DNA from 3 places in the Exiguobacterium sp. s7 genome. Region 3 is predicted to be linked to each of the others. Evidence: riboswitches for the same ligand, from Rfam matches in the RefSeq annotation. Region 3 holds a riboswitch; each other region holds the start of a gene.
The links. Region 3 has a riboswitch for thiamine pyrophosphate ahead of KNP79_RS04990 (YkoF family thiamine/hydroxymethylpyrimidine-binding protein). Riboswitches for the same ligand answer to the same signal wherever they lie in the genome.

Region 1 (8,154 bases), on a different contig from region 3:
TATCAAGTGTTAATTTTCCGGCATCCAAAAACGCCCGGCTCATCATTGAGCCCGGCGTTCCTCATACTCGTCTTTCGTCACGACGTAAATGAGGCTCTGCACAGTGCGCCCATCCAAGCGCGTCAACTGTTGGGATGTCGTGAACGCGTACGTGAAGCCTGTCTTCTCGACGACGCGGCGCGACTGGTCGTTGAAGTCGAAATGACCGCACCAGATGCGTTCAAGTCCGAGGTCGTCAAAACCGTGCCGCATCACTTCGTGGACGGCCTCCGGGATGTACCCTTGCCCCCAATGGTCCGGGCTGAGAACATACCCAATCTCGCGCTGCCGGTCATGCTGAATCTCAGGGTCCGGTCGGCGGTCGTGCAACCCGAGGCTGCCGATCACCTCACCTGTCTTTTTCAGTGTGATGGCCCAGACGTCTTGGTCTTGTTGGAACAGTTGGATGACGTCACGCGTCTCCTCGACCGACTGGTGCGGCGCCCAGCCCGCTTTCGGTCCGACCCGCTCGTCTTTTGCATAGTGAAACATCTGTTCAGCGTCCTCGAGCTGAAACGCCCGCAACCGGAGCCGGTCTGTATCAAGTTGAATCATCTTGTTCTTCCTTTCTGTCGTTTCCCTCGGATTCGTTCCGGGAATGAATCCATGAGGAGGGATGACGATGCCATTTGATTATGATTTAGATTTTGAAACGATTGATTTCCGCGAACACCCCGAGCTGTATCGGGTCGGACGCGGCGAGCAAGGCGTCCTGCTCGTCGAACCGTATAAAAGTGAAATTCTCCCCCATTGGCGCTTCAAGACGCCTGACATCGCCAAACAGTCCGCCGATGAAATCATGGAGCTATTCGAAAAATACCGGGCCAACGATGATTTCGTCGGAATGGATATGGCCCGCAAATTCATCCAGATGGGCTATACCCGGGCGAGACGTTACGCCAACTATAAAGGTGGACGAAAATATAAGGACGACGGCGATCTCCACGACCGACAAATCGACGAGGAGAAAGCGGAATCGGCCCGCATCTTCAAAGAGCGATGGGACCAGCTTCGGGCGGACGAGGACTATTTGAAGCGAAAGAAAGCCCATCAGAAACAGTACGGCTGATTATCGGGTCATGACGAGAAAACGGGTCGCCCCTTTTTCAAACGAAGTGACCCGTCGAAACCCGAGCTGCTCATAGAGATGGATGGCCCGCTCATTGAACGCGGCCACCGTCAACCGGAGCGGTTTGCCTTCGTGCGCCGCTTCTTGCATCACCAACCGGACGAACGTACGCCCGTGTCCCCGTCCCGTTCGATCCGGGCGCATGCCGAGCCCGAGGTCGACGCATGTGTCATCGTAGACGTATGTATCGTTCGGCACTTGTGCGTACGTGCCGAGACAATAGAAACCGATCAACGCCTCGTCATGGACGACCTGATACGCCATCAGTTCATCCAGCCCTTCCGCTGAAGCTTCTTGGTTATAGAAATCATACGGTGCCTCGTACGTCCACGCTTGAATCGCGCGGGCGTCTTGCTGTGTCATCGGGCGAATATCCATGACAACCTCCTTTCTCACGTCTCTTTTTGTTCGTGCTCGTCGGCAAACATTCCTGTCTACATCAAAAAAAGGATGGGTCGCCCCATCCTCACTTCCGTGTCCACGTCGCCGTGATGTCGACGTTGGCCGCATGCATTAAATTGTGGATTGGACAACGAGCCTCAACGCCTTTTTGGAGCGCCGCAATCCGTTCATCCGATTCGGTCGTATCGAGGACGATGTTGACGTGTACTTTCTCAAAATACGTCCGTACTCCTTCAACGCCTTGGAAGCCGCGCGGGTCGAGCGTTCCTTCGGTCACGAACGTCACCCCGTCATAGTTGAAATCTTGGTCTTGCGCCACGTAGGCAATCATGATTGTCGTACACGACGACAACGCCCCCAAGCAAATATTCGAGCGGGTTCGGACCGGCGTCCGTCCCGCCGAGACGTTCCGGTTCATCGACGACGAACGGTTCGAGGTCACGCACATGCACCGTCGTCTTCACACTCGTCGCTTCCCCTTCGGCTCGCATCGTCACTAACGGTTTTTCAGTCATATTGTCTCCTCCTCTATCAAATTGCCATCTTCATTCTCGTTCCCGTTATTTCGGTCCGTGTAACACCTCGTCATAAATCGCATAGTCGTTTTTACCGTGTTGCTTGATTTGATACATCGCCTGATCAGCTTTATGGATGAGCGTGTCCAAGTCCTCCCCTTGATCCGGTGCGACACTGACCCCGATGCTCGCTCGAATCGGAATCGTCTCATGTCCAAGCCGGAACGGTCGCTCCGTCAGCAGCGACTGCAAGCGCTCGACGAACGCAACGATGTCATCTGCATCGACGTTCGGCACATACATATAGAACTCATCCCCGCCGACGCGCGAGGCCAGTCCCGCTTCCGGCGTCGCCATCTCAAGCAACTCACCGAGATGAATGAGAAAATCATCGCCGACTTGATGGCCGTACGTGTCGTTGATTCCTTTAAAGCCGTCGAGGTCGATGACGACAAGCGCAGGACACGATGATGCTCGAAGCGCTCGGACCGCTTAAGGGCATACATCAATAATAGAATCACAAGAAAATGAAACACGTTACCGACGGTCATCGTCGTCAAATAAGACGCGTTGAACTCAGGATAAATCCAGACACCGACTTGGTCGAAACGCTGACTGTTCAAGATGTTCTCTTGACGGATGAACGTCAACGCGACCGGGACGAGCGGCAAATAAATGGCATACGGATAAATCCATCTCGGTAACTTCGCCCCGACGCCCGTCACTTTGACAATGAAGTGGACCGAACAGACGAAAATCAAAATTCCGGCGTTACCGAACCAATACGTCAAGAGCAAGGTGACTCAATAGAAAAGCCGGAAGCAAGTAAACGGCCATATAGAGAAATAATGCGGTCATGGATAGACCCCTTTCTTCTAACAAATCCATCTCTTACTTTCTCTATCGGTCGAAGCGAATCCTTTGTCGAGTTCACGGACACATCCATACAAAAAGCGAGCGGAACCAAGTCCGCTCGCTGTCGTCATCTCGTTTATAATGTGTCCTCAATCGCCGTGTCACCTTTGACGAGGTCAATCGCTTGATTGTGGGCTGCGTCATGACCAATGAGATGTGCCAAGAAGGCCGCCACGTCTGCACGCGGAATCTCACCTGTCGAGACGTCGCCCGTCTTCACTTTGCCGGTGCCGGCGTCATCTGTGAGAGCGCCCGGACGGACGATCGTATACGTAAGCCCGCTCTCCTCGAGCAGACGATCCGCATGGTGCTTCGCCACATAATATGGTTTCATCTCTTCCGGCCATGCCGAACGATCTTCCGCTTTCAAGGCGCTCACCATGACGAACTGTTTAACATTCCCGTTCTTGGCAGCCTCGATGCTTTTCGCCGCGCCGTCAAGGTCAATCAGGAGCGTCTTGTCGGCTCCGGTGCTACCACCTGAACCGGCCGCGAAGACGACCACGTCCATGCCAGACATTGCTTGTTCAAGTGACGAGACGTCACCTTCGAGGTCGCCTAGGACGGCCTGATAGCCTTTTGATGTGAAGTCATCGAGTTGCTCTTGTTTTCGAACCATCGCCGTGACTTGGTGTTTCCCTTCCTCGTGCAATCGTTCCACGAGCTGTTTTCCAATCTGTCCATTCGCGCCTATTACAAATACGTTCATCTGTCTTCCTCCTCGATTTGAATTCAGAGACAAGCGAAACGCCGTGTGGCTATGGCCACATCCGGTGCAGAAGCGATGGCTGAGATGACGGCGACGCCGTCCGCCCCGTCGTTCCGAATCATCGGGACATGTTCCGGTAAAATGCCGCCAATCCCCACGATTGGCAGCTCTCGATACATGTCTCGGACTTGGCGGATGAGTGTCGTCCCGTTCACTGCCCCGGCATCTTCTTTCGAAGTCGTCGGGTAAATTGGGCCAATGCCTACATAATCCGCATGCTCGATGGCTGCTGCCGCTTCTTCGAGCGTGTGGACCGAGACACCGAGCCACTTATCTGGACCAATCCGCTCCCGAACGATTACGGCCTCGGCATCGTCTTGTCCGATATGCACGCCGTCCGCATCAATGCGCGCCGCCAGTTCGACATCGTCGTTGATGATGAACGGGACGTCGTACGAACGACAAAGTGCTTGCAGGGTCCTTGCCATCGCTTCTTTTTTATCCCCATACAGTGCCTCTTTACCTTTTTCACGAAATTGAAAACATGTCACGCCACATTGGAGTGCCATTTCGACCGTCCGTAACATGTCTTTCGTGTTCGGTGTCCCGCATACGAAGTAAAGCCGCAACTGTTCAGCGAGTGCCCGCCTTGATGGATTCAATCGTCACACCCTCCTCTCCATACGCCACATATGCCCAATGGTTCGTCGGTCCGTGTCCGGCGCCGATCTCGAGGCCATGGGTGATGGCGCTTTGAATGAACCGCTTCGCCGTCACCGCCGCCTCCATGATAGAACGACCTTTGGCAAGTTCCGCTGTAAGCGCCGCCGAAAATGTACAACCGGTACCGTGCGTATCGCTCGTCTGGATGCGCGGGGCCGAGAGAAGGAACACTTCCGACTCCATCATGATCAAGTCTTCGGCAGTTTCACCTTCGAGATGGCCGCCTTTTAAAATAACCGCGCGCACGCCGTACGCTAACATCCGCCGAGCCGCCTCGAGACGATCATTAAACGATCGAATCGTCAACCCGGTCAGCACTTCCGCTTCCGGCACGTTCGGTGTGACGACTGTCGCGAGTGGCAACAAGGAGGTCTTGAGCGCATCGACCGCCGTGTCCTGTAAAAGCGGGGCCCCTCCTTTCGCAATCATGACCGGGTCGACGACGAGTCGGTTGAAGACATGACGTTTCACCCCGGTAGCGACCGCCTCGATGCGCGCCGCATCAAATAACATCCCGGTCTTACATGCTGCGATCGAAAAGTCCGAACCGATTGCATCGAGTTGTTGCGTGATGAGTTCCGGCGACACCGCTTCGACCCCATGCACCCCGTGCGTATTTTGAGCGGTGACGGCCGTCAGAACGCTCGTCCCGAACACCTCTAGCTCTTGAAACGTCTTCAAATCGGCTTGGATTCCTGCTCCCCCGCCAGAGTCCGAACCGGCAATCGTCAATACTTGCGGCCGCATCATGACACCACCTCAATGCGGTCGCTCGGCAACTCGACGGCTGTCATCTTGCCGAGTTCATTCAAGAAATGAACGGGGAAGTCGCCCGGTCCATCCGCCAAAGCGGTAGCCAGTTCGCCGCACCGCGCATATCCGGCGAGCGCTGTCGCCGTGGCCGTCAACGCGTCGGATTCGACCGCAAGGAACGCACCGACGACCGCACTGAGTAAACAACCGGTCCCTGTCGTCCGGGCCATTGCTGCGGTGCCGCCTTTGATTTCAATCGTCGCGTCCCCGTCGCTGACGACATCCGTCTCTCCGGTCACGGCAACGACACAGTTGTAGCGTCGTGCCGCCGCGCGTGCGATGTGATTCAAATCAACCCGCGTTTCCCCAGCGTCCACGCCGCGCGCCGCCGCGTCGAGACCAATCAATGTCGCGATTTCTCCGGCATTGCCTCGGATGACCGTCACGCGGACGTGTTGCAAAATGGATGTAGCGACGTCACGTCGAAACGCGGTCGCCCCGACACCGACCGGATCGAAGACGACCGGCCGGCTCGATTCATTCGCCGCCTGTCCGGCTCGAATCATCGTACGTTCCGTCGTCGCATCGAGTGTGCCGATATTGAGTACGAGCGCATCGCTCGCAGACGCCATGTCCGCGACTTCTTCGACGGCTGACGCCATCACCGGCGCAGCGCCGATGGCGAGCAACCCGTTCGCCGAAAAGTTAGCGACGACGATATTCGTAATGTTATGGATGAGTGGCCGTTCGGCTCTGACTTTGTCCCATAAGTCGCGCTTCATCGTGTCACCCCCGCCGGTAAATCCCACGACTCGAGCGTCCACGCCATTTCCCAAAACGCATGCTCATAATAACAACTCTTCAAGAACAGCTGTTGATACCGGACCCGTTCTTCCGCTGTCGCTTGTCCGGCGAGCACGTCGAGCCGTTCAAGCTGTTCCTCGACGAGATCGCGGAACCATTCCGAACCGTACGTCGCAATCCACGTCGCATAAATCGGATGATCGGGTGTCGCATCTTTTAATCGCTCCCCGATCTCATAATAGACCCAGTAGCACGGCAAAATCGACGCGAGCACATCACCGAGCGTCGGACCGGCCTGTTGCATATGGAGCGCATAGGCGTAAGCCGTCGGGGCCGGCTCAAACGTCGCCCACTCCGCCTCCGTCACGTTGAGCAAGGTGAAAAACTCACGGTGCAACGCATGCTCCGCTTCAATCGTATGAAGCGCGTGCGTCAAAAAGCGGCTCGCTACTTCCATGTTCGGGGCGAGGGTCGCGCCTTTCGCCTGCACTTTGGAGAACTGGTTCAAATAATATGAGTCTTGCATGACGTAATGCCGAAATTTCGCCTCGTCGAGTTCACCCGTTCCGAGCTCGCGGACGAACGGATGGTCAAAGCTGGCTTGAAACAAGGCATCGGCCTCTTGTCGAAGATGTGCGGTGAATGTCATTCATGTCTCCTCCTTTGTTATAAAAAAAGACGCCGCCTCCCATAACGGAAGCGGCGTCGGATTTACACAAAGTGTACGAGAACAATCGGTTCGCCCACTTCCCTACGCTAGCGTGAACTAGATCAGGTTCAAAGGGTCTGGACCTCGTCCATCTCAGCCGCGTCACGCGACTCCCCTAGTGGTAAACATTATGAAATTCGGTCGTCTACGACCACATCATATCAGTCTTTATCTTTGTTGAAAACCCTTTATCGCGAGAAGTGACGGTTCAACAACGTCCCCATTTGGGAGAACCGTTCGGTACCAAGCTTGCGTCGATTCGAGGCCGCGAACACGTAATAATCGACTTTGCCCATGTAATAGATCAAACGCAGGCCGGCCAAGAAGAACGTGATTGTCGTGCTGACGGCAAAGCCGACGCCGTACCAATCGATGCCGCGCGGCAAGAGCAAGAGCGTGAACAACGCATTCAACGTGAAGAACGAGATGTTGACGAACAATGCCCCGCGTCGATCCTCGAAATAGAGCAACAACAACGTCAAGATGAGAATCATCGCGTTCGCGAACGCCGCGAGCGTCGTCATCCGAAAGATTTGACCGATCTCATCCGGGACGCCGATCCAACTGACGAACACGCCTGCCATGAGGATGGCGAACAACGTCACGACGCCTTGGCTCCGCGCGAGTCGAATCAACTCATTTTTCAGCACCGACGTCATCGTCTGTTTCGCTTTCTCGATTTGATGGAGCGCCCCGCCGTAGTTAATCAATCCATAAAACGTACGGTAGCGCTCATAAAACCGAGTCTCGACGGCGACGACGAACAGGAGTTGCGTCGGGATGATCGTCAAGTACGACCAAAAGATGGCCGTGTCATAATACGGGTTGAACAAGAACGAGTCCGCGACGATCACACGTCCTTCACCGAACCAGATGATGAAATTCGTGACCCAAATCCCGAGCACGTACAACACGCCGATGGCGAACAAGTCTGGATAGCGGTCGAAGTACTTGAAGTACGAGAACTCTTTCACCGCGTAACGGAGCGGGAACGTCCGGAGCATCGCGAAGAACAACCCGAACAACGTCACAATCATCCCGACCGTGAAACCGAGCAACAGCTCGAGACTCGACGGATTGACCATGAGACGGCTAATCGCATAGACGCTCCCGACCGAGATGAGTCCGCCCAGCAAGAAGCTATAGGCCACCGCTTGATAATACTTGGCGGCACTCAAGAACAAGAACATGACCCAGATGACATTGATCGTCATGAATAAAACGAACAACGTCAGTTTGTACAGAAAATCGAGCGGCGACAATAGCCAAAAGATACTGTACAGAATCGTCGCGGCGAGGATCGTCACTTTGAGCATCCCGGTGAAGACCGGGAAAATCTCATGTGCCTTCTTCTCGTAAAACAAGTCCGCCACATATCGGGTGACGACGAGCTGTTGGAAGCTGAACAAGATTTGCGAGAAGATGAACGCGTACGAGACCGAGATCATGAAAAGCG
Region 2 (8,154 bases), on a different contig from region 3:
GACGTACAGTCGGCCGGCCAAATAGGCATAGCTTTGACAAGCGCGGAGCAACGCGATCGCGCCGCGTGGGCTGACTCCGACCTCGACGGACGCGTGCGCCCGGGTCGCATGGACGAGACCGAGCATATAGTCGAGGACATCGTCCTGAATCGCGACTTGTCTCGTCTCGGCCTGCGCTTCTTGCAGCGAGGCGAGTGACGTCACGGCCTCGATGTGTTTGCGGGTCTCGGTCAACACTTGCAACAACAGTTCTCGCTCTTCGACGGCGTCCGGATAGCCGACCGGAATCGAGATGAGGAACCGGTCGAGTTGCGCGTCTGGGAGCGGGAACGTCCCGGCCGATTCAATCGGGTTTTGCGTCGCGATGACAAAGAACGGTTTCGGCATCGGATACGTCTTCCCGCCGATTGAGACTTGTCGTTCCTCCATCGCTTCGAGCAGCGCCGACTGGGTGCGTGGGACAGACCGGTTGATTTCATCAATCAAGACAATGTTCGCGAAAATCGGACCTTGCCGATGGTCAAAGCCTTGCGTCTGCATATTGAAGTAGTCGGTCCCGATGACGTCGGACGGGAGCAAATCGGCCGTAAATTGGATGCGCGAGAATGACCCGTCCAAACTGCCGGCAATCGCTTTTGCGAGCAATGTCTTCCCCGTTCCAGGTACGTCCTCGAGCAAGATGTGCCCTTCGGCGAGAAGCGCCGTGCAGCAGAGCCGGACGACTTCACCTTTCCCCAAATACACTTCATTCAACTGTTTGATGACCGCTTCGATTCCCATTTCGTTCCCCTCCGTTGGTAGATGTCTTATTCGAAGTTTACCTGTTTATGGTAATATAGACAATAAATAGTCTGAACATTCCGATAAGGAGGGAAAGGATGAAGTGGTCATCTCGATTTATAGGGTATCTTGTTGTGACAGCTTGTCTCGTTGTGACGTTCGTCTTTGTCAGCAAGGAGGCGTTCAGTTGGTTCCAAACGATTAATACACCTGCTCCAATTAACGTGACGGAAGTGAACAGAGAAGAAGAGGATAAGCGGCAAACAGGCGGCATCGATATGGGGAAAACGACAGGGCCCAAATTTGAGGGAGACCCTCGCCCGAAGGAAAAGATGCTCAAATTCAAATTTGGTAGCGGGAATGGTGATGCCCCAGGCGGACTCGGCACATTGTTCGCCTTCCTTGCCGCCATCGGGTTGACCGTCTATGGCGTGCGTAGATGGCTGCGTCGTCGACGGGGAAAAGGATTCACGTTCTCTAGTAGACAGAACGCCTTGGCGCCACTGTCTCTCAACGCGGACACATCGATTGAGGCACGGACGTTCCCGATGCTCACGAATATCGAACTGAGGGATTGGCTGATCACGTTCAACGCGTCGCTCGCCCCTGAGTTAAAACTTCGGACGAATGAGACGGTCGTCGACTGGTTCGAACGCATCGAGCTGACAGATATCGACGCCTCGCTCTATCATCTGATTCGTTATGGTCCCGCATCCGATCGTGACATCCCGTTCGAGCAGCAACAACGATTTCACGAGGCACTCGACCGTTACTTGAAGCGGCAACCCTGAGCGAGAAAGTACCCGGGTTCTCAATGACTGGCAAACATGCTACGCTCATTGAGAACAGGAAAAAAATGTAACTTTCTTAGGAGGTTTGATTGATGAAACGCCTAGGCCTACTCGGATTCAGTGTGTTTTTATTGACCGGGTGCACCGATTCCGTTGAGCAACCCATCGTCCCAGCCGATACAAATGAGCCGTCGCCCGAAGACATCACCGCTTGGACGCGAGAAGATTTTAAAGACGTCTTCGACCAATATAAAAAAGTCCCGCCGCTCTTGAAGGCACTCGAGAACGATGGACTCACCCCGTTCCGCGAGACGTTCGAGCACGTCGTCATCGCCGGCGACGGCATCCATCATACATACGCCGACATTCATCCGTTCAAACTTGACGACGGCACGTACGCCACCGTCTATGAGAGCGCGAACGGAGACATCGCCAACGGCCCCGAGTCGGTCGCGCCGCTGTTTTGGCAAGAGGCGTCGTTCCTCCAATTCGTCGAAGAAATCGAGAAACGAAAATATGGGACGAGTGCCCCACCAACGGACGTCGTTTTGACCGAAGACGAGTTTCAGGCGCTCTATAACCGTCACGCTTATACGTCCGCACTCATCGTCGAGCTCGACGAATGGGGCGTGCAAGTCGCGCGTGACCCGCTCGAGAACGTCATCATCGCGGGGAACGGGGTCAAGGAAGTGAAGGCCGATTTGATCGTCTTTGAGGTCGAGGGTGGCTATGCCATCGTCTATGACCGGGGCGGTGAGATCTTCAAAGGGCCGGAGTCGATTGCTCCGCTGTTTTGGAGCGAGACGGATTATGAAAACTTACTTGAGAAGTATGAATGACTTATCGGACACGTCGTTTCAAGTCCCGGTACTCGAGTAGCAAATTGAGCCATTGCGCCGGCTTATCGCTCGACTCAGCTACATCGTACCGGTACCTCGTCACATACACATGCCACGACAGTGCCCGATAGACGCAACCGAGCTCTTCGGCGATCAACAAGTGACGCCAAAGCACGTCTTCGGGTGCGACGCCGCTCCACGCTTCCAAGTAAACCGTACGCATCGTTTGAATCTGTTCATACCAGGCGACCTCGTCTTCTTCCGGCAATAAGTCGTACAGCGCGTTCCAAAACACGCGCACGCTGAAAAACGGATGCGTGACGGTCGCGTCGCCCCAGTCGAGGATACACAAATCATTCGTCCGTTCCCGCCAGAAGATGTTGCCGCCGTGCAAATCACCGTGCTCGAGACTCATCGGCATCCCAATCGCCAGCTCATCGCACATCGCGATCAATTCATCTTGAAGCGCGAGCATAGCCTCGGCTTTGTATTGCTCGAGCCCGGCGCAGAGCTCAGGTAAATACGTGCGAATTTCGCCCTTCAACTTGGCCGGTCGGCGGTCCGGGATGCCGTAAGACAAGTAGGTCTCGATCTGGTCGATCTCCTGTCGCTGCAGCTGTGCGTATTGACGCAACGCCGCTTCGTATCGACTCACGTCAGGTCGTTCACGTAGCGCCTCTCCGCCGATGTCTCGCATGAGCAACCAGTTCCGGGCTGAATCGATGGCGATGACGTCAGGCACGAAATCAGGATGCCGCTCGGCCAGAAACGCCGACAATCCGGCCTCGCCGCGGCTGATATCGGTCACCGCTTTGGCGTAGTAACGTTCCTCATCGAGCGCGCCAACAAGCAAGTACGTCAAATCGGTATCTTTGATCACGTGCCACCTCGCATTCGGCACGTTTGCCTCAATCCATCGTTCGAACCGTTCACGAAACGATCGGTCACGCCATGGGATTGCCTGTCTCATCCTGTTCACCCTTTCTTTCATCATCTCCTAGGAGGAAACGATATGGACGTTGTATATTACTCATACCCGGTCGATGCCATCTTGTATATGTACTTAGGGGCGACGGCCATCGTCAGTCTCATCATCGGGCTGCTCGTTTGGCGTCTGTTCAAGCGCCGAGATGTCGGCTTTTGGACAACGCTCGTTCTCAGCTTTGTCGGGCTGTCGCTCTCGCTCGTCTGGTTTCAAAACGCGTCCGTCGCCGTGTTCATGGGGACACTCCCGTGGCTGATCAATCTCGTCTTCTCCCTTTTGTTGTACGGTCTGTTCGTCGGCATCATCTATGTCACGTTCCGACCACGAAAGCTCGACCGCGTCAAATGACGGTATGCTATACTCATGTTAATAAACGACCACTAGGGGAGCCTTCGGGCTGAGACGGCATGCGCCGGACCCTTCGAACCTGATCTGGCTCATACCAGCGTAGGGAAGTGGTGTGGGATTCGTCTGTCTTTCCACGCCACTTTTCCACTTGGAGAAGTGGCGTTTTCATTTTGAAAGGAGACTATCTATGCGTATTCAACAACTCACTTGGATGGCGATGCTCATCGCCATCGCCGTCATCGGTTCCCTGTTCATCTCGATTCCGACCGGTGTCGCCCGTGCCTATCCGATTCAACATATGGTGAACGTCATCGCCGCCGTCACCGTCGGGCCGATCGGGGCCGTTCTCGTTGCGTTCGTGACCGGAATCGTCCGTGTCATGACCGGTACCGGGTCGCTCTTGGCCTTTCCCGGAGGTATGATTGGGGCGCTTTTGGCCGGGGTCTTCTATATGAAGACGAACCGCGTAGCCTTCGCCGCATTTGGTGAAGTCATCGGGACCGGCCTCATCGCTTCGCTCGTCGCCGTCCCGTACGCCAAGGTGTTGATGGGGACCGAGTTCGGGGCGCTGTTCTTCTTCCCAGCCTTCCTTGCCTCGAGTGTGACTGGGGCCGTGCTCGGCTGGATTGTCTTGGCTCGGGTCAAGCAATTGCGACCGCTCACGGCGAAGCGATAAATACTTCCCTCCCACTGATAGTAAATGGTAAAATCAGGATATCAGATATTAGGAGGTCATTTCTTGAATCGATTGACGCTATTATTGGCGGCCACCGCTTGCCTGTTCATGTCCGGTCTCTTGTACACGCTCGAACGGATCGCCACGTTCACCCGCTGGAATGCCCAGATTGCGACGGGCACGTTTTCCAGCGAGCCGATGTTCGTCGATGTGTTGCTTCAAAACGTGTTCATCTCGATTTTCGGAGTGGCTGCCATCTTCCTCTTTTTCAAAGCGGGCAACGCTGTCCAAAATACATCGTCCACAAAAGCAGGGACGGCCGACTTATGACGGCTGTCCCTGTTTGACGTGATACACCCAAATCTCTTCCCCGTTTGCCTCATCAATCAAGCCGCTGTCGACAAATCCACCCTTCGCATAAAATCGTTTCGCCGGTTCGTTCGTCGGATGGAGACTGAGGATGAGGTCATCCACATCGAATCGCTCTTGAATCCACACGAGTGCCAACTGTAAAAAGCGTGACCCGATTCCTTTCCCTTGCTCTGTCACATCGATCATAAATCGATCGAGCCAGATGTAACGCTCCACCTTGTTCTCGGCCCCAATCATCATGAAGCCGACGGGATGATCACCGCGACAAAGTGCATAGCACTGCCACGCATATTTGACATCGGTTTCCATCTCGCGGAGCGATTCGGCGTTCGTTTCGATAAAACGGGCTTGGTCAGAAGCGACGGTCAAGGCGACTACGGCATCCCGGTTCGTTTCATCGACGAGTTGAATCGTCAGCGTATCGGCAGCCATCGGCGCACCTCTTCCATGTCCAGTCCGCGCTTCGGCAAGATATAGGCGCTAACCGAGGAGTTGTATAGATACACATAATCGTCCTCCTCGACGACTTCCTTGATTCCTGCCCATGACACACGCGTCTCGCCGAATTCGTTTAAATCGCGAAGACCGTTTTCCTCCAAATCCATCGTATGCAAGCCAAGCATACCTTCGTTGCTGCGTTCGTCGATGAGACGCCGCGTCTGCTTCCGGACGTGCCGTTCAAAGTATTTCGGATAATATAGGAACCACAGAACGCTCGCGATTCCGTATATCCCGTACAGCCACCAGTCCGTCTCTTGGAGCCACGTCGCCAGCACGAAAGCAGCGCCTAAAAAGATAAGTGGTCCGATGATTCGCTGCAGGAGAATCATTCGCTTTCCGGTCTTCGAACGTTTAATATGGCTCAAGTTGAACCGGATATAGTCGTCTTCCGTCAATTCGTATTGGATTTTCATCATCATTCCCTCCTCGGTGTCCTATACGTCTCACGTGAAGAAAAGTTCCGTTCAGAACGTTGATTGGATAAACTAAAAGAAAGGAGTGACATCATGAAACAAATCCACCATCTCTGCATCCAGACGCCCGACTATGAGGCGTCCAAACGATTTTATGAGGCGCTCGGCTTCGAGCTCGTTCAAGAGTCGCCCGACTTTCATACGCGCGCGTACAACAGCTGGCTCAAACTTGGCGACTTTTATATCGAGCTCCAAACGGCGAAAGTCGATGAGACGTTGTCACCGTATTCGAAGCATGCGGCCGGTCCGGTCCACTTCGCTTTGTACGTCGATGATCTCGAAACCGAAGTGCGGCGCCTTGAGGACCTTGGCGTGACGTTCTTACCGAAACACGGCGGGAACATCTACTTCGTCGTCGACGGTCATTTGAGTAAACTGAAAGCCCCGGAAGGCACGATTATCGAGCTCCGGGACACGTTTGTCATCAAGTGAGGCCACGAGCCTCACTTTTTTTATTGGATTCGCACACCCTCATGTTTTTCGCCGTCGTCGAACAGGTACATGACAGAGAACACACTTTGTCCGTACCATTTGGAGGCCTCTCATGAAATATCTCGATTATTGGACCTATTTAACATTATCGCTCACGAAACTGTTCCTATTCAGTCTGTTGACGGCGAGCGCGTTCGACCTGCGCTTTTTGTTCATCAATCTAGCGACCATCTTGATGATGACGAGTTGGGCGCTACTCATAAAACAACAGACGCGCCGCTGGATTTTGTTCGCGTCGCTGTTTCTGCACAGCACGCTCCTCATCTCGGACGTCTGGTACTACCGCTATTTCGGCAACTTGCTGTCGGCCGCCCTACTGTCTGATATCGGCCAGATGGGAGACGTCGGGGGCGGCTTTCTGACACTGATTCAAGCGCCCGACTTCATCTTGTTCACGGACTTGCTCGTCTACGCGGCTGTCCTCCTCTATATGAAGCGACACCCCATCACGGAACCGAAACGTCTCGGTCGCCGTTTGGCGGTCGCCGGTTTTCTTGTCGGCTTCATCGTCTTTACCGTCCCGACCGTCGTTCATTACGCCGAAACAGATCACCGGAAAAGCTCGATTTCGAACATGCGCGAGTATTATCAGCTCGGCTTTTGGGGCTATCACGGCCTCGATGCATTCCGCGGCATTCAGGACGCCCTTCATCTCGGTGACGACCTGACAGAACGGGAGCGCAGCCAAATCGAAGCGTTGGCGACCGAACCAGTGGAGACCACAGTCGATACGAACGTCATCGTCGTCCAACTCGAGTCGTTCCAAGCGTCCGTAATCGGTCAGACGGTCAACGGGCAGGAGCTGACGCCGAATTTGAACGCGCTTCGTGATGAGATGCTGTACTTCCCGAATTTTTATCATCAGACGCACGAGGGCCGGACGTCTGATGCGGAATTTACCGTCAACGCCTCGCTCTATCCTGTCAAATCAGGTTCGGTGTATACGCAGTATGCGACGAACACGTTTGACGCCTTGCCTGAGCAGTTGCGCCGAGCCGGCTATGATACGGCCGCGATGCATGCGTTCGACAAGGAGTTTTGGAATCGCGCCAACTTCTATGAGCAGATTGGCTACAACCACTTCTTCCACCAAGACGATTATCCGGCCGATCCGGTCATTGGTATGGCCGTCGGCGACAAGGAGTTCCTGATGACATCGGTCGACCACTTGGACACGTTGGACGAGCCGTTCTATTCCTTCATGGTCGCGTTGACGAGCCATACGCCGTATGAGATTCCGGTCGAGGAGAAACGGTTGGATTTATCGGAATACGAGGACCCGCTCCTCCAAGACTATTATCATACCGTCCACTACAGCGATGCCGCCGTCGGTCTCATGATTGAACGACTGAAAGCCAACGGAACGTGGGACGACGCCTTGGTCGTCTTTTATGGCGACCACGACAGCGGATTGACCGCTGCCGGTGACGAGATGGCTATAAAAGCAGACGCCGACTCCACGGTCGATTTGTTCCAGCTCGATCGCTCCGTCCCGTTATTCATCAAACCGGCCGGACTCGAACGAGGTCAGACGGTACAGGCGAGCGGCGGTCAAGTCGATTTGGCCCCGACCATCCTCGATTTGCTCGGGATGACACCGACGTACATGCTTGGAAGTTCGCTTCTCGACGATGAGCCCAATTTGACCGTGTTCCGGAACGGATCGTTCCGCTACGACGACCTTTATTTCGTCCCGGATTTGACAGAGCCGGTCGGCAGCGGCATGTGTTATTCGGTCGAGACCGGTGATGACTTGCCGCTTCAAACATGCGAACCATATATTGATCAAGCAGTCGAACAACTCCGTTTGTCCGATACAATCGTCGTGAAAGACGCACTGTCCGACTTCACACCAAACGACAAACAAGCCGCCCCGAAATAATCGGGATGGCTTGTT
Region 3 (8,154 bases):
TCTAGAAAGCTAGGAGGCGGAATCTTGAAACGATTGATTTTGCGACTGACCGGTCTCATGCTTGTGATCGTGCTGTGCCTCGGCGCAATCGGCTGGTTTGGTCAACATGATAAAGTGAACAATGCCCTGTACCGGGCCTATTACGGGGACCATGGCGTCCCGTCCGTCCATCGCGATGTGTATGAGGATGCTGCGGCCACGTATGACGTCGATTGGCGCTTACTTGCCGCCGTCCATCGCGTCGAGACGATTTTCTCCCACAGTTCATCGATGCGTTCATCGGTCGGGGCGATCGGACCGTTCCAATTCATGCCGCGGACGTGGCTCGGTTGGCAATATGACACGGACGATCAAAAAGGCGATGTCCCTGAGGACGAAGTCGATTTGACGGATCTCGCGCTCATCGAACAGTACGGCGGTCTCGGACGCGATGGCAACAATGATGGCAAAGCCGACCCGCACAGTCTCGTCGACTCGGCCCATACGGCCGCTTACTATTTGAGCGAGCACGGCGGGACGAAGGCAGACACGACGGACTCGATTCGAAACGCCATCTTCGAGTACAATCGCAGTGAACAGTATGTCAATGATGTGATGTCGTTTTATGAGTCATATCAAACCGATGTGTCTTATTTACCGGATGACAAGGCGTCGGCAACCCAAAGTGTCGCGCGCTACACAATCCGCTACTTGGAATGGTTCGCAGGCTGGGTCTGACCCGGCACTATTTGATTAAAAGTGAGGAAACCTTATGAACACCCATATCGAGGAAGTGACGATTCGTGTCAAGTCGGTCTTCAATGAGGACAAGACGAAGCGCTACTTGCGTTCGTACGAATTCACAGATGTCGTCGACGGCGTCATCTGTGCCGTCATCATCTACTCGCCCCGGATGAGCGATGCTTTCTTGTCCGGTACGACAACGCAGCGGGCGTATATGCTCATGCGGAACCATCTCGATCAACCGATCCGTGAGATGCGCGTCATCAGCCTCGTCCCAACACTCGCCATCAATGACAATCTGCCGTACGTCGAATCGCAACTCGACGAAGTCAACTTTCATTACGTTGAGGAAACGCTCGACGAGGTCGAGGCGAGCGGAGGTATGATTATCGTCGGCTGGGGCTCTCCGGGACGCTTGATGCATCATGCCACCCCGTATAAGGCGCTCTTTGCCGACCATGAGGCGCATATGTTCTGTATCGGCACGACTTCCAAAGGCGAGCCGCAACAGATTCGTATGGCCAACGAGAACACCGTGCTCGAGGCGTTCAATAACGAATCAATCAAACCGAAATTTAGAATTGTGAAAGAAACGAAACAAGACGACTCCGAGTGAGTCGTCTTGTTTCGTTTATATGCCAATCCATACGCTCACTCCAAACAATAGGAGCAAAAGCGACGCCAACAGAAAGTCGTTCCTGGTGACGGGCACAACCTCGTACGTCGCTCGAGGTTCCCCCGTAAACCCACGTGCTTCCATCGAGAACGCGATTCGTTCCGCTTGGCGGATCGATCCAGCAAGAAGCGGAACGATTAATTTGGGGACGTGGCGGATGTGATCGAGTCTCGTCTCCAAACGTACGCCTCGTAGCGCATGCGTTTCATATAGTTGCATCAGTTCTTTTTTTAGAATCGGAAAGAAACGAAAACCGACGAAGACACTATATGCGATTTTTGGTGACAGCTTTCCTTGTTGCATCAAACTGTAGACGAACCGTTTCGGGTCCGTCGTCAGCGTGAACAGAAGCGACAAGGCTGTGAATGCCAACACACGCAAGGAGAGCGTCGCTGCTAGCATCACATTCTCGTCGGTCACATCATTGCCAAACAGCTTGAACACGACATCTCCGCTTGATTGCTTTCCAAAGACGAGCGTCGTCCACAATGTCCCGAGCGCGGTCAATAAAAATGGGATCATGTACAACCCCCATCTTCTCCAGCTCACAGCAGAGAATAGCGTTTGAAGTGTAACTGTACCGAGAAAAACAGCAAGCGGAGTCCAAGGGTTATACATGAAGGCGAGACCGAACATGAGACATGCCACGGTCAGAAATTTAATCGTCGGGTTCATCTCATGAAATGTCATCGCGATTCCTCCATCAATAAGCCGTGGGTGCGTAGTAATTCTTTTTCATCCCAGAGTGAAGCGTCATATGGCCCACTCAAGTCGCCGTCACACATCAAATAATATGTGTTCGCAATCCGCGCGAAGCTGAGGTCGTGCGTCACAAACAAAATCGTCTGGCCGGATCGTGTTCGTTCGACCATTAAGTCATAGAGCGCACGAAGCGATACCTCGTCTTGTCCGGCAGTCGGTTCATCAAACGCAATCAGTTGTTTATTAGACAGCATCATCACTCCGATGGCGAGCCTTCGTTTTTGACCGTGACTAAGGGAGAGTGGATGGTGGTCACGCACTGATTCGAGCCCGAGCCGCGTTAAGACGTCCTCAATCGGGCGATTATGGCCATATGCAAGTTCTCGGGTCACATCATTCGTAACGAATAGATGCGCCGGTGATTGCGGGACGAGGCCGACTTCACGATGTTTCCGGGCTAGGCTTCGCAGCCATGTCGACTTTCCGCTACCATTTCGACCGAGCACCGCAATGAGATCACCCTCAGCGACCTTTAACTCGCTCGCTGCTAATTGAAATGTTTTTCGTTTTAATTCCGGTATGTGAAATAACATTTCCTTTCCTCGTTCAACTTTAATTGGAGAGAACGCATAATCTGGTCGGACGATGAACGGTCCATCATAGTCGATGCGCCCACTCACGAGCTTTATTTGTCGGTTAAAAAAATCACCCCATATGTATGGCCGATGCTCGATGACGACAACGTTTACGGTCTGTGCGACGCCGTCGAGCCAACGAACGAAATGATGGGCGGTCTCAGGATCGAGGTGAGCGAGCGGCTCATCGAGGAGGAGCCACTCGGGACGGCCAATCAAGGCACAAGCGACGGCAATTTGCTGCTTCTCACCCCCCGATAGGTCATGAATGGTACGGTGACGATAATCGGTCAAATGCAACGCCTCTAACATTGTGGTGACACGGGCCATCATCTCGTCTCTCGCGACGGCAAAGTTTTCGAGCGTGAAAATCAATTCTTCTTCGACCGTCTGCATGACGAACTGACTGTCCGGGTCCTGAAAGACCGTTCCGACGCGCCGGTTCACTTCGCCAGCTTCATACGTATCATAAGAGCGATCGAACAAGTGCAATCTGCCCGTCACGATGCCATCACAATTGTCCGGATAGAGACGATTCATCAAAGCGAGCAATGTTGATTTTCCCGACCCACTTGCCCCTGTAATGACCGTTCTCCCTTTTGTTAGACGTAGTGTGATATCCGTCAAGACATCGCATTTCTTGTTCGGATAACGAAATGTCAGATGTTCTGCCTCAACCATGCATACGGTCCTGTCGCGCGAGAGCATACCCATCAAGCGCGCCCGTCCGAAGCAACAAGTCGCTCAAAATCTTACCGCCCAGACCAGCAATCAACATCCCGCTCGTTGCGCGTAGTGCGAACATCGTAGCCACATATGTCGGACTGAGGGCATTGAGCCCTCCCATGACGTACGTATATGCGAAACTTGTCACAGCAGCACTGAATCCGGCGAGCATGAGCACCCAAAGATCATAGCGTTTATAACCCGTCAAAGCGAACGCCGCTTCGGCGCCGATCCCTTGAACGATCCCGACTAAAATGATGCGCGGTCCGATGGCGTTGCCAATCATCATCTCAATCGTCGCCGCAAGCACTTCGGATAAGAATGCAGCCCCAGGCTTGCGAATGATATAAGCTGCGATAATCGAGACGATGAACCATATCCCAAAAATCCATTCGTAGGCGATTGGTCCAATCAGACCGGCCCACAAGTTCCCAGCATGGACGAACGCCAAATAGACCACCGCGAACACGACCGATAAAATCGACAACAAGACGATTTCTTTTAACTTCCACGATTTAAGCATCCATGCGTCCCTCGTGTGACGGGCTGTTCACGCTGAACGTCACCGTCATGACGACGTGGCTTGTCTTCTGTCGGACGCGATCAAACGTCGCCTCATAGAAAGCGAACACCGGCTCGATGTCCCCATGTATGCCTGAGGCGTAATGCATCGAGTCATTGAAGACACCCCGCTCTTTCGCAAAAGCGATTTCTTCGTAGATGATGTCCATGTAGTTCTCATCACCGAGCGGATAGAGCGCGAACTGTGAAGAGACATATTGCGGACCGACGGGACCATTAAGCGGTTCGCTCGACACAACGAGCACTTCATCTCCGGCCGTATCCCCTGGACACCCGACCGAGAACGTCCCGCTCATCGACACATGTTCCCCTGTCTTCGTCGCGTGTGACAGCACGGTCTTAGCCACATCGAATACATGCTCACTTCGTCCACGGATGACCGTCGACACGTCATCGGTATGTCGCCAGACGTTTTGTAAATCCGTCTCCTTCAACGCCCCTTTGATGATGCTCACGAAATCAGTCGTCATCGGGCTCAGTGTAAAGCGGAAACCGACGATCGGGCTCGTTCCACATTGTTTGTTCATGTTCTATTCCCCCTTATTATGTGTACACAAAAAAGCCGCATCCATGAGAATGCGGCCACTCGTCCAATTTTAATCCATTAGAAAAAGTGCCACACTTCCTCACGCCGGTATTACCCGGATCGAGTCATAAGGGATTGGAGCCATGCTCACATCTCAGCCGAAGCACCCCTAGTGTAGTCCAATGTATGCGGTTGTTCATGCAAGAATCAGTATAGACGACCGCTTTCATTTTGTAAACGGTCTTATGAGAACGTGACGACCTCGTTCCCCGGAAGTGTGTCCCGGAGCGTCGACCAATCCAGCGCCATCTCCTCATCTGTCAGCAGACAGTGATCGAGCTCTTGTTCGATGATGGCTCGATCCATCCGCTGCCCAATCAAGACGAGCTCCGTCTGTCGGTCCCCGTACGGTTCGACATAGTCGGCGGCGAGTTCCGGTTCGGCCGCGAACATGTGACGGCGCTCTTCTTCCGGAAGCGTCGCGAGCCAGCGTCCGGCATGTTCGAGCGTCGAGGCGTAACCCGCTTGTGAAAACAGACAGGCGAGGTCGTTCCGTGAAGCGATCCATAAAAACCCTTTCGCACGGACGATTTCTTCCGGAAACGTCTCAATCCAGGCATGGAGACGCTCCGGGTGGAACGGCCGACGCCGACGGTAGACGAATGAGCTGATGCCATACTCTTCCGTCTCCGGCGTGTGCACATCTGTCTCAAGTTCTTGAATCCACCCGGCCGCATGCATCGCCTGTTCGAAATCGAACAAATTGACATCCAACAGCTCGGTCAATTCCACGTTCGCATGGACAGACGTCAACAGCTTCGCGGTTGGGTTGAGCGCCTTCAACAGTCCGGTCATCTCGCCGAGTTCGGTCTCGGTCACGCGATCCGCCTTGTTCAAGACGATGATATCGGCGAATTCGACTTGGTCGACGAGCAGGTCGACGACTTCGCGGACGTCCGTCGCCTCGATCGCCTGCTTGCGTTCATGGAGCGACTCGCCCGAGTTGAAATCTTTTAAGAACCGAAACGCATCGACGACGGTCACCATCGCATCAATATAGACTCGGCTCGTCAAATCGATGCCGAGGGCGTCATCGGCATATGTAAACGTTTGGGCGACCGGGATCGGCTCTGAGATACCGGACGACTCGATGATGATTCCGTCGAGGTCCCGGTCGTTCGCAAGCTCTGCTACCGCCTCGAGCAGGTCCTCACGGAGCGTGCAACAGATGCAGCCGTTCGATAGTTCGACCAACTTTTCGTCCGTCCTTGAAAAACCGCCCTGTTCAATCAATCGCTCATCGATATTCAACTCGCTCATGTCGTTGACGATGACGGCGTATTTCTTGCCCGTCCGATTGTTCAATATGTGGTTCAATAGTGTCGTCTTACCGCTTCCTAAATAACCGGACAGCACGGTGATCGGGATTCGTCTCATTCTACCCACTCCTAAATCGTAATGATTACTTTTTAGATAATGACGGGTCGGTGACGTCTTGTCAAGAAAAAAACACGCCCGTTTCCGGACGTGTTCTCCTGCCTATTCCTCTAACGCCTTGCGTTCGGCCTCTGAGCGTGGATAGGCGTTCGCCTGCCATTCGGCTCGATAAATCGAGTCGAGCTGGGTCAGACCGACCTCATCCGCGTCCTTGTCGGCATCCACACTCGGCGTCTCATCCCACCGCGGATTCAAATACGTATGATCGTCTTCCCGGTTTGCCTCCAACAGCTTTTGAATCCCGACCCGGGCGACCGCCGCGAGCGCCAAACCGATTCCCGCACGAACGAGCAATCGTTTTACCATCTTCGTACCTCCTTATCGACCAAACCGATAGAGCGGCATCCCTTTCACATCTGTATCAATTTTAAAGACCGACCCTGCGTCCGGATGGGCCTCGAGCGCCGCGTCATCCATTCCTTCGCGCGCCGTCGTGATCGCAAGTTGTTTCAAGTCATCACTGACGAAACAGCATGACGTGACGTTCGGGGCCGGCACGAGCACCTCGAGCACTTTTTCACCCGTCTTCGGGTTCCAGCGCGAGACGCGTCCGCCCGCGAAGTGGGCAATCCATAAAAAGCCGTCCTCATCGGATGTCATGCCGTCCGGGAATCCTTCCTCATCTTTGAAATCGATGACGACTTCCCCATCCCCGAGTGTTCCTGTTTTCAAGTCGAACGGGTATTTGCGGACCGTCTCGGTCGGTGTATCGATATGGTAGAATGTCGAGTGGTCCGGAGACCATGTCAGACCGTTCGACAGCGTCAGTTCACTGAGCATGACCTCGGTCGTGCCGTCACGGTTCAAGCGATAGAGCGTCGCCTCGTTCTCCTCGTCGTTGAGATGAAGCGTCCCGGCAAAGATTCGTCCGTACGGGTCGGCCTTTCCGTCGTTGAAGCGAAGATCCCCTTCCGGGTCATCGAGTTCGACGAGTTTATCGAGTCGCTTCGATCCCTCGTCCCATTCATAAATGCCGTCTTTCAAGCCGACGACGACGCCGTCTGTCACTTTCGGGACCGCAAACCCGATCTGTTGTCCCATATCGAACGATGACAGCTCGTCTTCCTTTTCGTCGTACCACCAAAGTGTGTGTCCTTCGATGTCGACCCAATAGAACCGTTTCAGTTCAGCATCCCAACACGGGCCTTCCCCAAGTGTATTTCTGACTCGAATCCATAACGCAGCGTTTACTGTCTCCATTGAATTGCCTCCACTCTCTACATTGATTTCAACTGACTATTCCCTGAGCGGACGAGGTCTATTCAAGATTTTTCAAAATCGTTCCGCAGAGTTAGGGGCGATGTCCGTCTTTCCTTCACCGGAGCGGCTCTATGAAAAAAAACTCCTTGAATCATTCGATTCAAGGAGTCCACTTATTTCGCACCTTCGACGTTCATATGTTTACTGCGCAACTGGCCGCATGCCGCATCGATGTCAGTCCCGTGCTCAAGGCGGACACCGGTGTTGATGCCACGCTTCTTCAAGACATCATAGAACGCCATGATGTCCTCCGAGGTACTGCGCTCGTATTGGATATGCTCGTTGACCGGGTTATACGGGATCAAGTTGACGTACGACTTGTCCTTAATATCGTCGATGAGCGCCGCCAATTCCTCGGCGTGCTCCGGTAAATCGTTCACTTTCGACAGGAGAATATATTCGAACGTGATTCGTTTGTTCGTCTTCTCGACGTAATACCGGATGGCCGGCATGAGCTTGTCGAGCGGGAACGCCCGGTTGATTTTCATGATTTGCGTCCGCAGCGCGTCGTTCGGCGCATGGAGCGACAGCGCCAAGTTGATGCGCAAATCGAGGTCCGCGAACTTGTAAATCTTGTCGGCGAGTCCGCTCGTCGAGACGTTGATTTTACGCGGCGCGATCGCGAGACCGCGCTCGTCCTTGACGACACGCAAGAAGTCGACCAAGTTGTCAAAGTTATCGAACGGTTCGCCGATCCCCATGACGACGATATGGCTGACCCGGGCCCCTTCGCCGACTTCGTCCAAGTAGTGTTGAACGGTCATGATTTGTTCGACGACTTCGCCCGCCGTCAAATCACGTGTCTTCTTCAAGAGACCGCTCGCACA

Region 1: another riboswitch for thiamine pyrophosphate. It lies ahead of tenA (thiaminase II); the one in region 3 lies ahead of KNP79_RS04990 (YkoF family thiamine/hydroxymethylpyrimidine-binding protein).
Region 2: another riboswitch for thiamine pyrophosphate. It lies ahead of thiW (energy coupling factor transporter S component ThiW); the one in region 3 lies ahead of KNP79_RS04990 (YkoF family thiamine/hydroxymethylpyrimidine-binding protein).

The regions. Positions count from the first base shown of each region.
Region 1 is NZ_JACSLO010000007.1:60,460-68,613, forward strand. It holds gene KNP79_RS10175 (GNAT family N-acetyltransferase) at 43-594, opposite strand; gene KNP79_RS10180 (DUF4385 domain-containing protein) at 662-1,108, shown strand; gene KNP79_RS10185 (GNAT family N-acetyltransferase) at 1,109-1,546, opposite strand; gene KNP79_RS15730 (OsmC family protein) at 1,635-1,901, opposite strand; gene KNP79_RS15735 (OsmC family protein) at 1,861-2,085, opposite strand; gene KNP79_RS15740 (GGDEF domain-containing protein) at 2,131-2,532, opposite strand; gene KNP79_RS10200 (SDR family oxidoreductase) at 3,077-3,709, opposite strand; gene thiE (thiamine phosphate synthase) at 3,733-4,371, opposite strand; gene thiD (bifunctional hydroxymethylpyrimidine kinase/phosphomethylpyrimidine kinase) at 4,343-5,179, opposite strand; gene thiM (hydroxyethylthiazole kinase) at 5,179-5,967, opposite strand; gene tenA (thiaminase II) at 5,964-6,638, opposite strand; TPP riboswitch at 6,721-6,825, opposite strand; gene pelG (exopolysaccharide Pel transporter PelG) at 6,887-8,154, opposite strand, start outside.
Region 2 is NZ_JACSLO010000007.1:106,872-115,025, forward strand. It holds gene KNP79_RS10475 (AAA family ATPase) at 1-780, opposite strand, end outside; gene KNP79_RS10480 (hypothetical protein) at 879-1,571, shown strand; gene KNP79_RS10485 (hypothetical protein) at 1,664-2,410, shown strand; gene KNP79_RS10490 (aminoglycoside phosphotransferase family protein) at 2,412-3,380, opposite strand; gene KNP79_RS10495 (hypothetical protein) at 3,423-3,743, shown strand; TPP riboswitch at 3,768-3,866, shown strand; gene thiW (energy coupling factor transporter S component ThiW) at 3,931-4,419, shown strand; gene KNP79_RS10505 (hypothetical protein) at 4,483-4,749, shown strand; gene KNP79_RS10510 (GNAT family N-acetyltransferase) at 4,744-5,223, opposite strand; gene KNP79_RS10515 (YcxB family protein) at 5,205-5,705, opposite strand; gene KNP79_RS10520 (VOC family protein) at 5,799-6,197, shown strand; gene KNP79_RS10525 (LTA synthase family protein) at 6,310-8,139, shown strand.
Region 3 is NZ_JACSLO010000002.1:469,334-477,487, reverse strand. It holds gene KNP79_RS05015 (lytic transglycosylase domain-containing protein) at 25-717, shown strand; gene KNP79_RS05010 (DUF1643 domain-containing protein) at 752-1,339, shown strand; gene KNP79_RS05005 (energy-coupling factor transporter transmembrane component T family protein) at 1,355-2,089, opposite strand; gene KNP79_RS05000 (ABC transporter ATP-binding protein) at 2,086-3,417, opposite strand; gene KNP79_RS04995 (ECF transporter S component) at 3,410-3,985, opposite strand; gene KNP79_RS04990 (YkoF family thiamine/hydroxymethylpyrimidine-binding protein) at 3,978-4,571, opposite strand; TPP riboswitch at 4,651-4,751, opposite strand; gene KNP79_RS04985 (GTP-binding protein) at 4,814-6,007, opposite strand; gene KNP79_RS04980 (hypothetical protein) at 6,110-6,373, opposite strand; gene KNP79_RS04975 (SMP-30/gluconolactonase/LRE family protein) at 6,386-7,267, opposite strand; gene rlmN (dual-specificity RNA methyltransferase RlmN) at 7,441-8,154, opposite strand, start outside.